Linked DNA regions of Variovorax paradoxus. The protein of the gene in region 2 interacts with the protein of the main gene of each other region in a pairwise test. Links are inferred from orthologs where the notes say so. Each region holds a gene or a part of one and is shown on either strand. Other genes may lie near its edges.

Region 1 (5,202 bases), 1.2 Mb from region 2 along the record:
CGGCGTTTTTGATGAGGGAACGACGATCCATTGAATTCACTCCGAGTGCATTGGAAAAAACGAAACGCGGCTTGTGGCCGCGTCGAGGACTTTTGTGAGTCCCGGTTATTGTAAAAACGCGCTTACACGCGGCCGGCCGGGGTTTACCCTGCGGCGGCGCCGAAGCGCTGCGCGACCGAAGCGGCGATGCCGGCCGCATCGAGCCCGATCGACGCGAGCAGCTTGCCCGGATCGCCATGCTCGATGAAGCGGTCGGGCAGGCCCAGCTGCAGCACCGGCTTCTGCACATTGGCCGCCTGCAGCGCCTCGAGCACCGCGCTGCCCGCGCCGCCCATGACGGCGCCTTCTTCGAGCGTGACGATGGCCTCGTGCGTGCCCGCCACCTTCAGCAGCAGTTCGACGTCGAGCGGCTTGGCCCAGCGCATGTTGACCACCGTGGCGTCGAGCGATTCGGCCGCGGCGAGCGCCGGGTACAGCAGGCTGCCGAACGCGAGGATCGCGATGCGTTGGCCCTCGCGCCGCACCTCGCCCTTGCCGAACGGCAGTGCATCGAGCGCGAGGTGCGGCACCACGCCCGCACCGGCGCCGCGCGGATAGCGCACGGCCACCGGATGGTTCTGCTCGTAGGCGCTCGACAGCAGCTGGCGGCACTCGCGCTCGTCGGCCGGGCAGGCAATGCTCATGTTGGGAATGCAGCGCAGGAACGAGATGTCGTAGGCGCCCGCGTGCGTGGCGCCGTCCGCGCCCACGAGGCCGGCGCGGTCGAGCGCGAACACCACCGGCAGGTTCTGGATCGCGACGTCGTGGATCAGCTGGTCGTAGGCGCGCTGCAGGAAGGTCGAATAGATCGCCACCACAGGTTTCAGGCCCTCGCAGGCGAGGCCGGCCGCGAAGGTGACGGCATGCTGCTCGGCAATGCCGACGTCGTAGTAGCGGTCCGGAAAACGCTGCTCGAACTCGACCAGCCCCGAGCCTTCGCGCATGGCCGGCGTGATGCCCACCAGCCGGCCGTCGTGCGCGGCCATGTCGCAGAGCCACTGGCCGAAGACCTGCGTGAAGGTCTGCTTGGCCACCGCGGTGGGCTTGACCAGCCCCACCTGCGGATCGAACTTGCCGGGCCCGTGGTAGGCCACCGGATCGGCTTCGGCCAGCTTGTAGCCCTGTCCCTTCTTGGTGACCACATGCAGGAACTGCGGGCCGTCGAGGTGCTTGAGGTTCTCGAGCGTGGGCACCAGCGAGTCGAGGTCGTGGCCATCGATGGGGCCGACGTAGTTGAAGCCGAACTGCTCGAACAGCGTGGCCGGCACCACCATGCCCTTGGCATGCTGCTCGAAGCGCTTGGCCAGCTCGAACAGCGGCGGCGCGGCGCGCAGCACGCTCTTGCCGACGTTCTTGGCAGCGGCGTAGAAGTTGCCGCTCATGAGCTGCGCGAGGTAGCGGTTGAGCGCGCCCACGGGCGGGCTGATCGACATGTCGTTGTCGTTCAGGATCACCAGCAGCTTGCAGTCGCACACGCCGGCGTTGTTGAGCGCCTCGAAGGCCATGCCGGCCGTGAGCGCGCCGTCGCCGATGATGGCTACGGCGTGGCGGTCTTCGCCCTTCTGCTTGGCCGCCATCGCCATGCCGAGCGCGGCCGAGATGCTGGTCGATGAATGCGCCGTGCCGAAGGTGTCGTATTCGCTTTCGCTGCGCTGCGGAAAGCCCGAGATGCCGCCGATCTGGCGCAGCGTGGGCATGCGCTCGCGCCGGCCGGTCAGGATCTTGTGCGGGTAGGTCTGGTGGCCCACGTCCCACACCAGGCGATCGTGCGGCGTGTTGAACACATGGTGCAGCGCAACGGTGAGCTCGACGGTGCCAAGATTGGAGCTCAGGTGGCCGCCGGTGCGTGAGACGTTGTCGAGCACGCAGGCGCGCACCTCGTCGCACAGCTGCCTGAGCTGGGCGCGGTCGAATTGGCGGATCGGCGATGGATCGTGAAGCGTGGGAAGCAGCGCAGCCATGGGATCGTGTTGGTTCTTCTTGTCCATCTGTGAACTGTTCATCGGTCGCGGTCGACGACCATGTGGGCCAGCGCGCGCAAGGCCGCGGTGTCGGCCAGGCCGCTGCGCTCCAGCGCCGCAAGCGATTCGGCCAGCAGTTGCCTGGCCTGCGCGCGCGCGCCATCGAGGCCCCAGAGCGAGACGTAAGTGGGCTTGTCGGCGGCCGCATCCTTGCCGGCCGTCTTGCCGAGGGTCTGCGAATCGGCCGTGACGTCGAGGATGTCGTCGACCACCTGAAACGCCAGGCCAATGGCGCCGCCGTAGTCGCGCAGAGCGGCCAGCGCCGCGGGCGCCACGGCGCCGGCGCAGGCCGCGCCCATCTCGACGCTGCCCTGCAGCAGCGCGCCGGTCTTCAGGCGGTGCATTTCACGCAGCTGCGCTTCGTCGAGCGCCAGGCCCACGCTGGCCAGGTCGATGGCCTGCCCGCCCGCCATGCCCTGGCTGCCCGCGGCACGCGCGAGCAGGCGGCACAGCATGGCCTGGATCGATGCGGGAATCTCGTCGCCGTCGGGCGTGAGCAGCTCGAAGGCCAAGGCCTGCAGGGCGTCGCCGGCCAGCAGCGCATCGGCTTCGCCGAACTTCACGTGCACCGTGGGCTTGCCACGCCGCAGCACGTCGTTGTCCATGCTCGGCAGGTCGTCGTGCACCAGCGAGTAGGCGTGGATCAGCTCCGTTGCGCAGGCCGCGCGCAGCGCCGCGGCCGCATTGCCGCCGACCGCTTCGCTCGCGGCCAGCACCAAGAGCGGCCGCAGCCGCTTGCCACCATCGAGCACGGCATAGCGCATGGCATCACCGAGCAGCACCGGCGCATCGACGCCGACCCATCGCGACAGCGCCGCCTCGACGCGCGCCAGATGCGGGTCGCTCCAACTGGCCAGGCGCGCGGCATCCCACGTCACCACGTTAGCCGCGCTCATTCGGCAGTCCAGGGCTTGAGGCTCCCCGCATCGAGCACCTTGATCTGGTCTTCGACCGCCTGGAGCTTTTCGCGGCAGAAGGCAAGCAGTGCCGCGCCGCGCTGGTAGCTGCCGAGCAACTGGTCGAGCGGCAGCTGGCCCGACTCGAGTTCTGCAACCAATTGTTCCAACTCCTGGAGCCCGGCTTCGTAGCTGGCCGGCAGCGGCCCGGTGTCGGGCTTGGCGGCCGGGCTGGACGTGGCGGAAGAAGGGACCTTGGGCATGCGAGAGAACGAGTGTGAAACCGCGCATTTTAGGACGGGGAAGCAAACGGGCGCCGGCATGCGGCGAGCCGCGGGCACGGCACTGCCCCCTTGGGTACAATCCTGGCTTCCCATGCCGGCCAACCCGGCACAACTCTTCGGGCCGTCGCCCTCCAGACGGCGCCTTCCGTCTTTTCTTTTTTTCTCCCTGTGGGGAGCTTGGTCAGGTCCTCCATGTCTGATTTAAGTCTTCAACTGCAGCAGGCCACGAGCCAACTTCCAGTTTCCGCGTACTTCGACGAGTCGCTCTATGCGCGCGAAATGCAAACGCTGTTCGCGCAGGGCCCGCGCTACGTGGGCCACCGGCTGGCCGTGCCCGAGCCCGGCAACTTCCATACCCTGCCGCAGGAGCACCAGGGCCGCGCGCTGGTGCACACGCCCAAGGGCGTGGAACTCATCTCCAACGTGTGCCGCCACCGGCAGGCGCTCATTCTCCAGGGCCGCGGCCAGCTCGACCGCCAGGCCGGAGGCAACATCGTGTGCCCGCTGCACCGCTGGACCTATGCGGCGAGCGACCCGCGCACCACGGGCACGCTGATCGGCGCGCCGCACTTCCAGCAGGACCCCTGCCTCAACCTGCACAACTATCCGCTCACCGAGTGGAACGGCCTGCTGTTCGAAGGCGGCCCGGACGGCGGCGGGCGCGACGTGGCGGCTGACATGGCCGAGCTCGGCCCGCGTGCCGACCTCGACTTCACGGGCTACGCGCTCGACCGCGTCGAACTGCACGAGTGCAACTACAACTGGAAGACCTTCATCGAGGTCTACCTCGAGGACTACCACGTCGGCCCGTTCCATCCGGGCCTGGGCAGCTTCGTCACCTGCGACGACCTGCGCTGGGAGTTCAACCGCAACTTCTCGGTGCAGACCGTGGGCGTGGCCAACCGGCTCGGCCGCGCGGGCAGCCCCATCTACCAGAAATGGCAGGAGCAGCTGCTCAAGTACCGCGAGGGCAAGCCGCCCAAGTACGGCGCCATCTGGCTCACCTACTATCCGCACGTGATGGTCGAGTGGTATCCGCATGTGCTCACGGTTTCGACGCTGCATCCGGTGAGCCCCACGAAGACGCTCAACATGGTCGAGTTCTTCTACCCCGAGGAAATCGTGGCCTTCGAGCGCGAATTCGTCGAGGCCCAGCAGGCCGCCTACATGGAAACCTGCGTGGAAGACGACGAGATCGCCGAGCGCATGGACGCCGGCCGCCGCGCGCTCATGCTGCGCGGCGACGACGAGAGCGGCCCCTACCAGAGCCCGATGGAAGACGGCATGCAGCAGTTCCACGAGTGGTACCGCAGCGCAATGCAGAACAACGCCTGAGCCGGACAACAGTGCAAGCGCTCTGGATGGTGCTCGGCGCCTTTTTGTTCGCCACCATGAGCGTGGTCGTGAAAGTCGCCTCGGCCTGGTTCAACAGTGGCGAGATGGTGCTCGGGCGCGGCCTGATCGGCATCGTGTTCCTGTGGCTTCTGGCGCGCAACCGCGGCGTCTCGCTGGCCACCCGCTATCCCGGCATGCACGCCTGGCGCAGCACCATCGGCGTGGTGTCGCTCGGCGCATGGTTCTATGCCATTGCCCACATGCCGCTGGCCACGGCCGTCACGCTCAACTACATGAGCAGCGTGTGGATCGCGGCCTTCCTGGTCGGCGGCGCGCTGCTGGCCTGGGTGCCGGTGCCCGGGCGCGACGGCCGCATCGAACGCCCGCCGCTGCAGGGCACCCTGGCACTGACCGTGCTCGCGGGCTTCGTGGGCGTGGTGCTGATGCTCAAGCCTTCGGTCAGCGGCAGCGACGGCTTCGCGGGAATGCTGGGCCTGCTGTCGGGCCTCACGGCCGCCTTCGCCTACATGCAGGTGGTGGCGCTGTCGCGCATCGGCGAACCCGAGCTGCGCACGGTGTTCTATTTCGCGGTGGGCTCGGCCGTGGCCGGCGCCTTTGCCACGGCCG
Region 2 (5,232 bases):
CGGGCGCCTGGGCCTGGGAGGTGGTGGTGTTCACGGCGAGCAGTGCAAAGACGGCGGCGAGCGCCGTGCGTTGGAAGAGGATCGTCATCATCATCGGGGTCTCATCAGCGGCCGCTGAAGCGCGCAGGCCGGCGCTCGACGAACGAACGCACGCCTTCGGCCGCGTCTTCGCTGTTCGAAAGCCGCTTCTGCGTCTCGATGAATTCCGACACGGCCGCGAGCGGGCCCTGTTCCACAGCCTTGATCACGTTCAGTCGCGTGGCCACCACCGCCAGCGGGGCTTGCGCCGCGATGCGCTGCGCAATGGCCAGCGCCGCGTCGAGCGCCTGCCCGGCCGGCACCACCTTCTGCACGAAGTTCAGGCGATAGGCCTCGGCGCTGTCGAACTCGTCGGCCGTCAGCAGGTGCAGCATCGCGTTGCCCACGCCCGCTCGTTCGGCCATGCGCAGCGTGGCGCCGCCCGTGGCCATGATGCCGCGCTGAACCTCCATCTGCGAGAAGCGGCAGTCGTCGGCCGCCACCACGATGTCGGCGCCCAGCATCAGCTCGATGCCCACCGTGAAGCAGATGCCCTTCACCGCCGCCACCATCGGCTTGCTGCGGCGGCGATAGCCGGGCAGGCCGAAGTCGTGCGGCTCCACCAGCCCGGCCGGAATGGCCTTCTCGCCGCGCTTCATGTACTCGGCGACCGCCGGCAGGTCGAGCCCGGCCGTGAAATGGTCGCCGAAGGCATGCAGCACACCCACGCGCAGATCGGGGTCGTCATCGAGCCGGGTGTAGGCCTCGGCCAGCTGCCTGAACATCGGCGGCGTCCAGCCATTGCGCTTGGCGGGGCGGTTGATGCCGATCAAGAGCACGTGGTCGATCACCTGGGTGTCGATGCAGCCTTCTGGGGGTGGGGTGGTAGCTGTCACGGCCATGGCGCTTGTCTCCTTGTTTTTGTGGGACGCCGGGTCAGTACGTATACACGCCGCGCCCGGTCTTGCGGCCGAGCTGGCCCGCCGCGACCATTTCCTTCAAGAGCGGGCAGGGACGGTACTTGGAGTCGCCAAACTGCGCGAGGTACACCTCCATCACGGCCAGGCACACATCGAGGCCGATCATGTCGGCCAGCGCCAGCGGGCCGATGGGCTGGTTGCAGCCCAGCTTCATGCCGGCGTCGATGTCCTCGGCCGTCGCGATGCCTTCGGACAGCACGAAGAAGGCCTCGTTGATCATCGGCACCAGGATGCGGTTGACCACGAAGCCCGGCGCGTTTTTCACCGTGATCGGCGACTTGCCGAGCTTTTCGGCCAGCGCCTTGACGGCGTCGTGCGTGGCGTCGCTCGTGAGATAGCCGCGGATCAGCTCGACCAGCGCCATCATCGGCACCGGGTTGAAGAAGTGCATGCCGATGAAGCGGTCGGCGCGCGAGGTGGCGGCCGCGAGCTGGGTGATCGAGATCGACGAGGTGTTCGAGGCAATGATCACCTCGGGCGCCACCAGCTCGTCGACCTGCTTCAAGATCCTGAGCTTGAGCGCGTGGTTCTCGGTGGCCGCCTCGATCACGAGTTGCGCGCCCTTCAGGTCGTCGTAGTTGGTCGAGCCCTTGATCAGCGCGAGCGCCGTGGCCTTCTGCTCGGCCGTGAGCTTCTCTTTCTTGATCAGCCGGTCGAGGCTCCCCGAGACGGTGGCCAGGCCCTTGTCGACCGCCGCCTGGGCGACATCGACCATCACCACGTTCACGCCCGCCACCGCGCAGGCCTGTGCGATGCCATTGCCCATTGTTCCGGCACCAATGATGCCGACGGTCTGAATCGTCATGAGAAAACTCCTTGAAGAACGAATAAAGCGGAAAGAGGGAGCGGGTGGACGCACCACCGCAGCAGGAGATCGATTGTGAAGCAGCCCCGCCAGGCCGCCGTTGCCGCGCGTGACACCGGCGGCACGCGGGTGGCTTACAGTGCGGCGATCGTTTTTTCTTCTCTCTTTCCGACTCCGACCATGACCACCCTCGGCACCCCTCTTTCCCCTTCTGCCACCCGCGTGATGCTGCTGGGTTCCGGCGAACTCGGCAAGGAGGTGCTGATCGCCCTGCAGCGCCTCGGCGTCGAAACCATTGCGGTCGACCGCTACGAGAACGCGCCCGGCCAGCAGGTGGCGCACCATGCGCGCACCATCACCATGAGCGATCCCGAGCAACTCAAGGCGCTGATCGAGGCCGAAAAGCCCATGCTCGTGGTGCCCGAGATCGAGGCCATCGCCACGCCGATGCTGCAGCAGCTCGAAGACGCCGGCGTGGTGCGCGTCATTCCCACGGCCCGCGCCGCCCGCCTCACGATGGACCGCGAAGGCATCCGCCGCCTGGCCGCCGAAACGCTGGGCGTGCCCACCAGCCCCTACAAGTTCTGCGACTCGCTCGCCGAGCTGCAGGCGGCCATCGACGAGGGCATCGGCTACCCCTGCATCGTCAAGCCCGTGATGAGCAGCTCCGGCAAGGGCCAGAGCAAGATCGACGGCCCGGCCGACGTGCAGAAAGCCTGGGACTACGCGATGGCCGGCGGCCGCGTGAGCCATGGCCGCGTGATTGTCGAAGGCTTCATCGACTTCGACTACGAGATCACGCTGCTGACCGTGCGCGCCAAGGATGCGACAGGCGCCGTCGAAACGAAGTTCTGCGACCCCATCGGCCATGTGCAGGTCAGCGGCGACTACGTGGAAAGCTGGCAGCCGCACCCCATGGCGCCGGCCGCGCTGCAGAAGGCGCAGCAGATCGCGCAGGCCGTCACGGCCGACCTCGGCGGCCAGGGGTTGTTCGGCGTCGAGCTGTTCGTGAAGGGCGACGAGGTCTGGTTCAGCGAAGTGAGCCCGCGCCCGCACGACACCGGCATGGTGACGATGGCCACGCAATGGCAGAACGAGTTCGAGCTGCATGCACGCGCCATCCTCGGCCTGCCAGTGGACACCTCGCTCAAGAGCCCGGGCGCGAGCGCGGTGATCTATGGCGGCGTCGATGCCACCGGCATCGCCTTCGACGGCGTGGCCGAGGCGCTGCAGGTGCCCGGCAGCGACATCCGCCTGTTCGGCAAGCCCGAGAGCTTCGCCAAGCGCCGCATGGGCGTGGTGCTGGTGCATGCGGCCGACACCGACACCGCCCGCAAGCTCGCCAAGGAAGCCGCCTCGCGCGTGAAGCCGCGCAGGGCCTGAGCGGCACGGGGCCACAGCACACCCCAGTACAGCCAGTTTTCGCAAGCCGCGCCGGGAACGCGCGGGCATCGTGCGGATGAGAGATCGGGCGAACGCCAGCCCGACCCCACCGGAGACACCATGCTGCACCCCCAGGCGCGCGCCTTGCTCGACTTCATCGAGGCGCGCGGCATCCCGCCGACCCACACGCTGTCGCCCGCCGAGGCGCGCGCCTTCTACCGCGAGCGCCGCGCCGCCACGCAACCCGAGGCCCCGCCGGTCGCCGAAGTTCGCGACCTGAAGGCCGATGGACCGCACGGCACCATCCCGGTGCGCCTCTATCGTCCGCTGGGTTCCACGGCCCGTGCCGCGCTGCCGGTGCTCGTGTACTTCCACGGCGGCGGCTGGGTCATCGGCGACCTCGACACGCACGACGTGCTGTGCCGCTCGCTCGCCAACGGCGCGGGCTGCGCGGTCGTATCGATCGACTACCGCATGGGGCCGGAGCATCGCTTCCCGGCCGCGGTCGACGACGTGCTGGCCGCGACCCGCTGGGTGCGCCGCGAGGCCGCCGCGCTCGGCCTCGATGCCAGCCGCCTCGCGGTGGGCGGCGACAGCGCGGGCGGCAACCTCGCCGCCGTGGCGGCCATAGCCGCGCGTGATGCCGGCGACCTGCCCATCGCCTTCCAGTTGCTGATCTATCCCGCCACCGACATGCGCCGCGGCCATCCCTCGCACCAGGCCAACGGCCAGGGCTACCTGCTGACCCGCGACACGATGGCCTACTTTCACGACCACTACATCGACGACGCCCGGCACGACCTCGACTGGCGCGCATCGCCGCTGCTGCATGCCGATCTCTCGGGCCTGCCGCCCGCGCTGGTGCTCACGGCCGGCTACGACCCGCTGCGCGACGAAGGCATGGCCTACGCCGAGGCATTGACCGCCGCCGGCAACCGCGCCGCATACGTCTGCTTCGAGCGCCAGATCCATGGCTTCATCACCATGGGCAAGGTGCTCGACGAGGCCGACACGGCCGTCGCGCTGTGCTGCGCCGAACTGCGCCGCGCGCTTGCGTCGGCCTAGGGCCTGCCCTAGGGAAAGTCCCCGCGCAAATGCACGCCGCGCAGCCGGCCCCCGCCGCTACGATCCAGCCAACGCAGCGCCGGCCCCAGGCCGGCGGCGGCCCGATGCAGGAGACAGAAGACACCATGCAGCGAACGAAGGCGGCGCCGCCGGAAAGCGGCGGTGCGCAGCGCGGGGAGCGCCTGATGTGGCTCACGCACCAGCGCGTGTTCTACGCCGGGCTGCTCGGGGCCGCGGCCGAGCGCACGATGGGCGGGCACGGCGTGTACGTGTCGCCCGCGGGCGCGCCGCCGAACCGCCTGTGCATCGGCGGCGGCGCCTGGCAGGCGGGCGAACTGCTGGTGGTGCCGCCGCAGGTGCCGCACCGGGTGGAAAGCGCACATCCGCTCATCTTCAACCTGCTGATCGAATCGGAGTCGGTCGATCCCGCCCGCATGCCGGCCTTCATGCAGCACTGCGGTCCGGTCGATGCGCCGGCCTTCGTGCGGCGCATGCGCGATGCCCATGCGCAGCTGCTCGCCGCCTCGGGCCGCGGCACGGACTTCGACGGCTTCGATTTCGATGCGCTGTTCTTCGGCGAGCCGCTGGCGCCGCGCGCGCTCGATGCGCGCATCCGCAAGGTCATCGACACCATCAACGCCGACCCGGCCGCACCCACCTCGGCCGAAGACTGCGCGGCCTCGGTGCATCTGTCTTTCTCGCGTTTCCTGCATCTGTTCAAGCAGGAAACCGGCATGGCGTTTCGCGCCTTCCGCGCCTGGAAGCGCGCGCGCAGCCTGCTGCGCCATGTGCGCCAGGCCAGCACGCTGACCGACATCGCGCTGGACACCGGCTACCCCGATTCGACGCACTTCAGCCATTCGATCCGCCAGGTCTACGGCCTGAAGCCGAGCGACATCCTGGCCGGCTCGCGCCGCCTCGCGCTGCACGACGCGGCCGGCGGCTTCAGGCAGTAGGCGCACAGGGGCCCCATGCAGATCC

Evidence for each region. Proteins that work in one complex are often made in the same cells at the same time.
Region 1: the proteins of purT (region 2) and QFZ47_RS05260 interact in binary tests that used the Escherichia coli proteins (3 or more experiments, as listed by UniProt). The link is inferred for Variovorax paradoxus from one-to-one orthologs.

The regions. Positions count from the first base shown.
Region 1 is NZ_JAUSXL010000002.1:314,806-320,007, forward strand. Bases 998-3,935 are described here. They hold QFZ47_RS05260 (polyprenyl synthetase family protein), read right to left. Parts: upstream 2,957-3,935; coding sequence 2,039-2,956; downstream 998-2,038. Other genes in these bases: dxs (1-deoxy-D-xylulose-5-phosphate synthase), read right to left, coding at 998-2,000; QFZ47_RS05265 (exodeoxyribonuclease VII small subunit), read right to left, coding at 2,953-3,219; QFZ47_RS05270 (aromatic ring-hydroxylating oxygenase subunit alpha), read left to right, coding at 3,433-3,935. Also shown: QFZ47_RS05250 (TRAP transporter substrate-binding protein), read right to left, coding at 1-31; more of dxs, read right to left, coding at 144-997; more of QFZ47_RS05270, read left to right, coding at 3,936-4,575; QFZ47_RS05275 (DMT family transporter), read left to right, coding at 4,602-5,202.
Region 2 is NZ_JAUSXL010000002.1:1,473,153-1,478,384, reverse strand. The notes cover bases 1,117-4,084. They hold purT (formate-dependent phosphoribosylglycinamide formyltransferase), read left to right. Parts: upstream 1,117-1,983; coding sequence 1,984-3,186; downstream 3,187-4,084. Other genes in these bases: lipP1 (LipP1 family hormone-sensitive lipase), read left to right, coding at 3,307-4,084; QFZ47_RS10745 (3-hydroxybutyryl-CoA dehydrogenase), read right to left, coding at 1,117-1,803. Outside these bases: QFZ47_RS10755 (serine hydrolase domain-containing protein), read right to left, coding at 1-91; QFZ47_RS10750 (crotonase/enoyl-CoA hydratase family protein), read right to left, coding at 105-920; more of QFZ47_RS10745, read right to left, coding at 955-1,116; more of lipP1, read left to right, coding at 4,085-4,251; QFZ47_RS10730 (helix-turn-helix domain-containing protein), read left to right, coding at 4,377-5,207; QFZ47_RS10725 (branched-chain amino acid ABC transporter permease), read left to right, coding at 5,223-5,232. UniProt on the Escherichia coli protein: Involved in the de novo purine biosynthesis. Catalyzes the transfer of formate to 5-phospho-ribosyl-glycinamide (GAR), producing 5-phospho-ribosyl-N-formylglycinamide (FGAR). Formate is provided by PurU via hydrolysis of 10-formyl-tetrahydrofolate.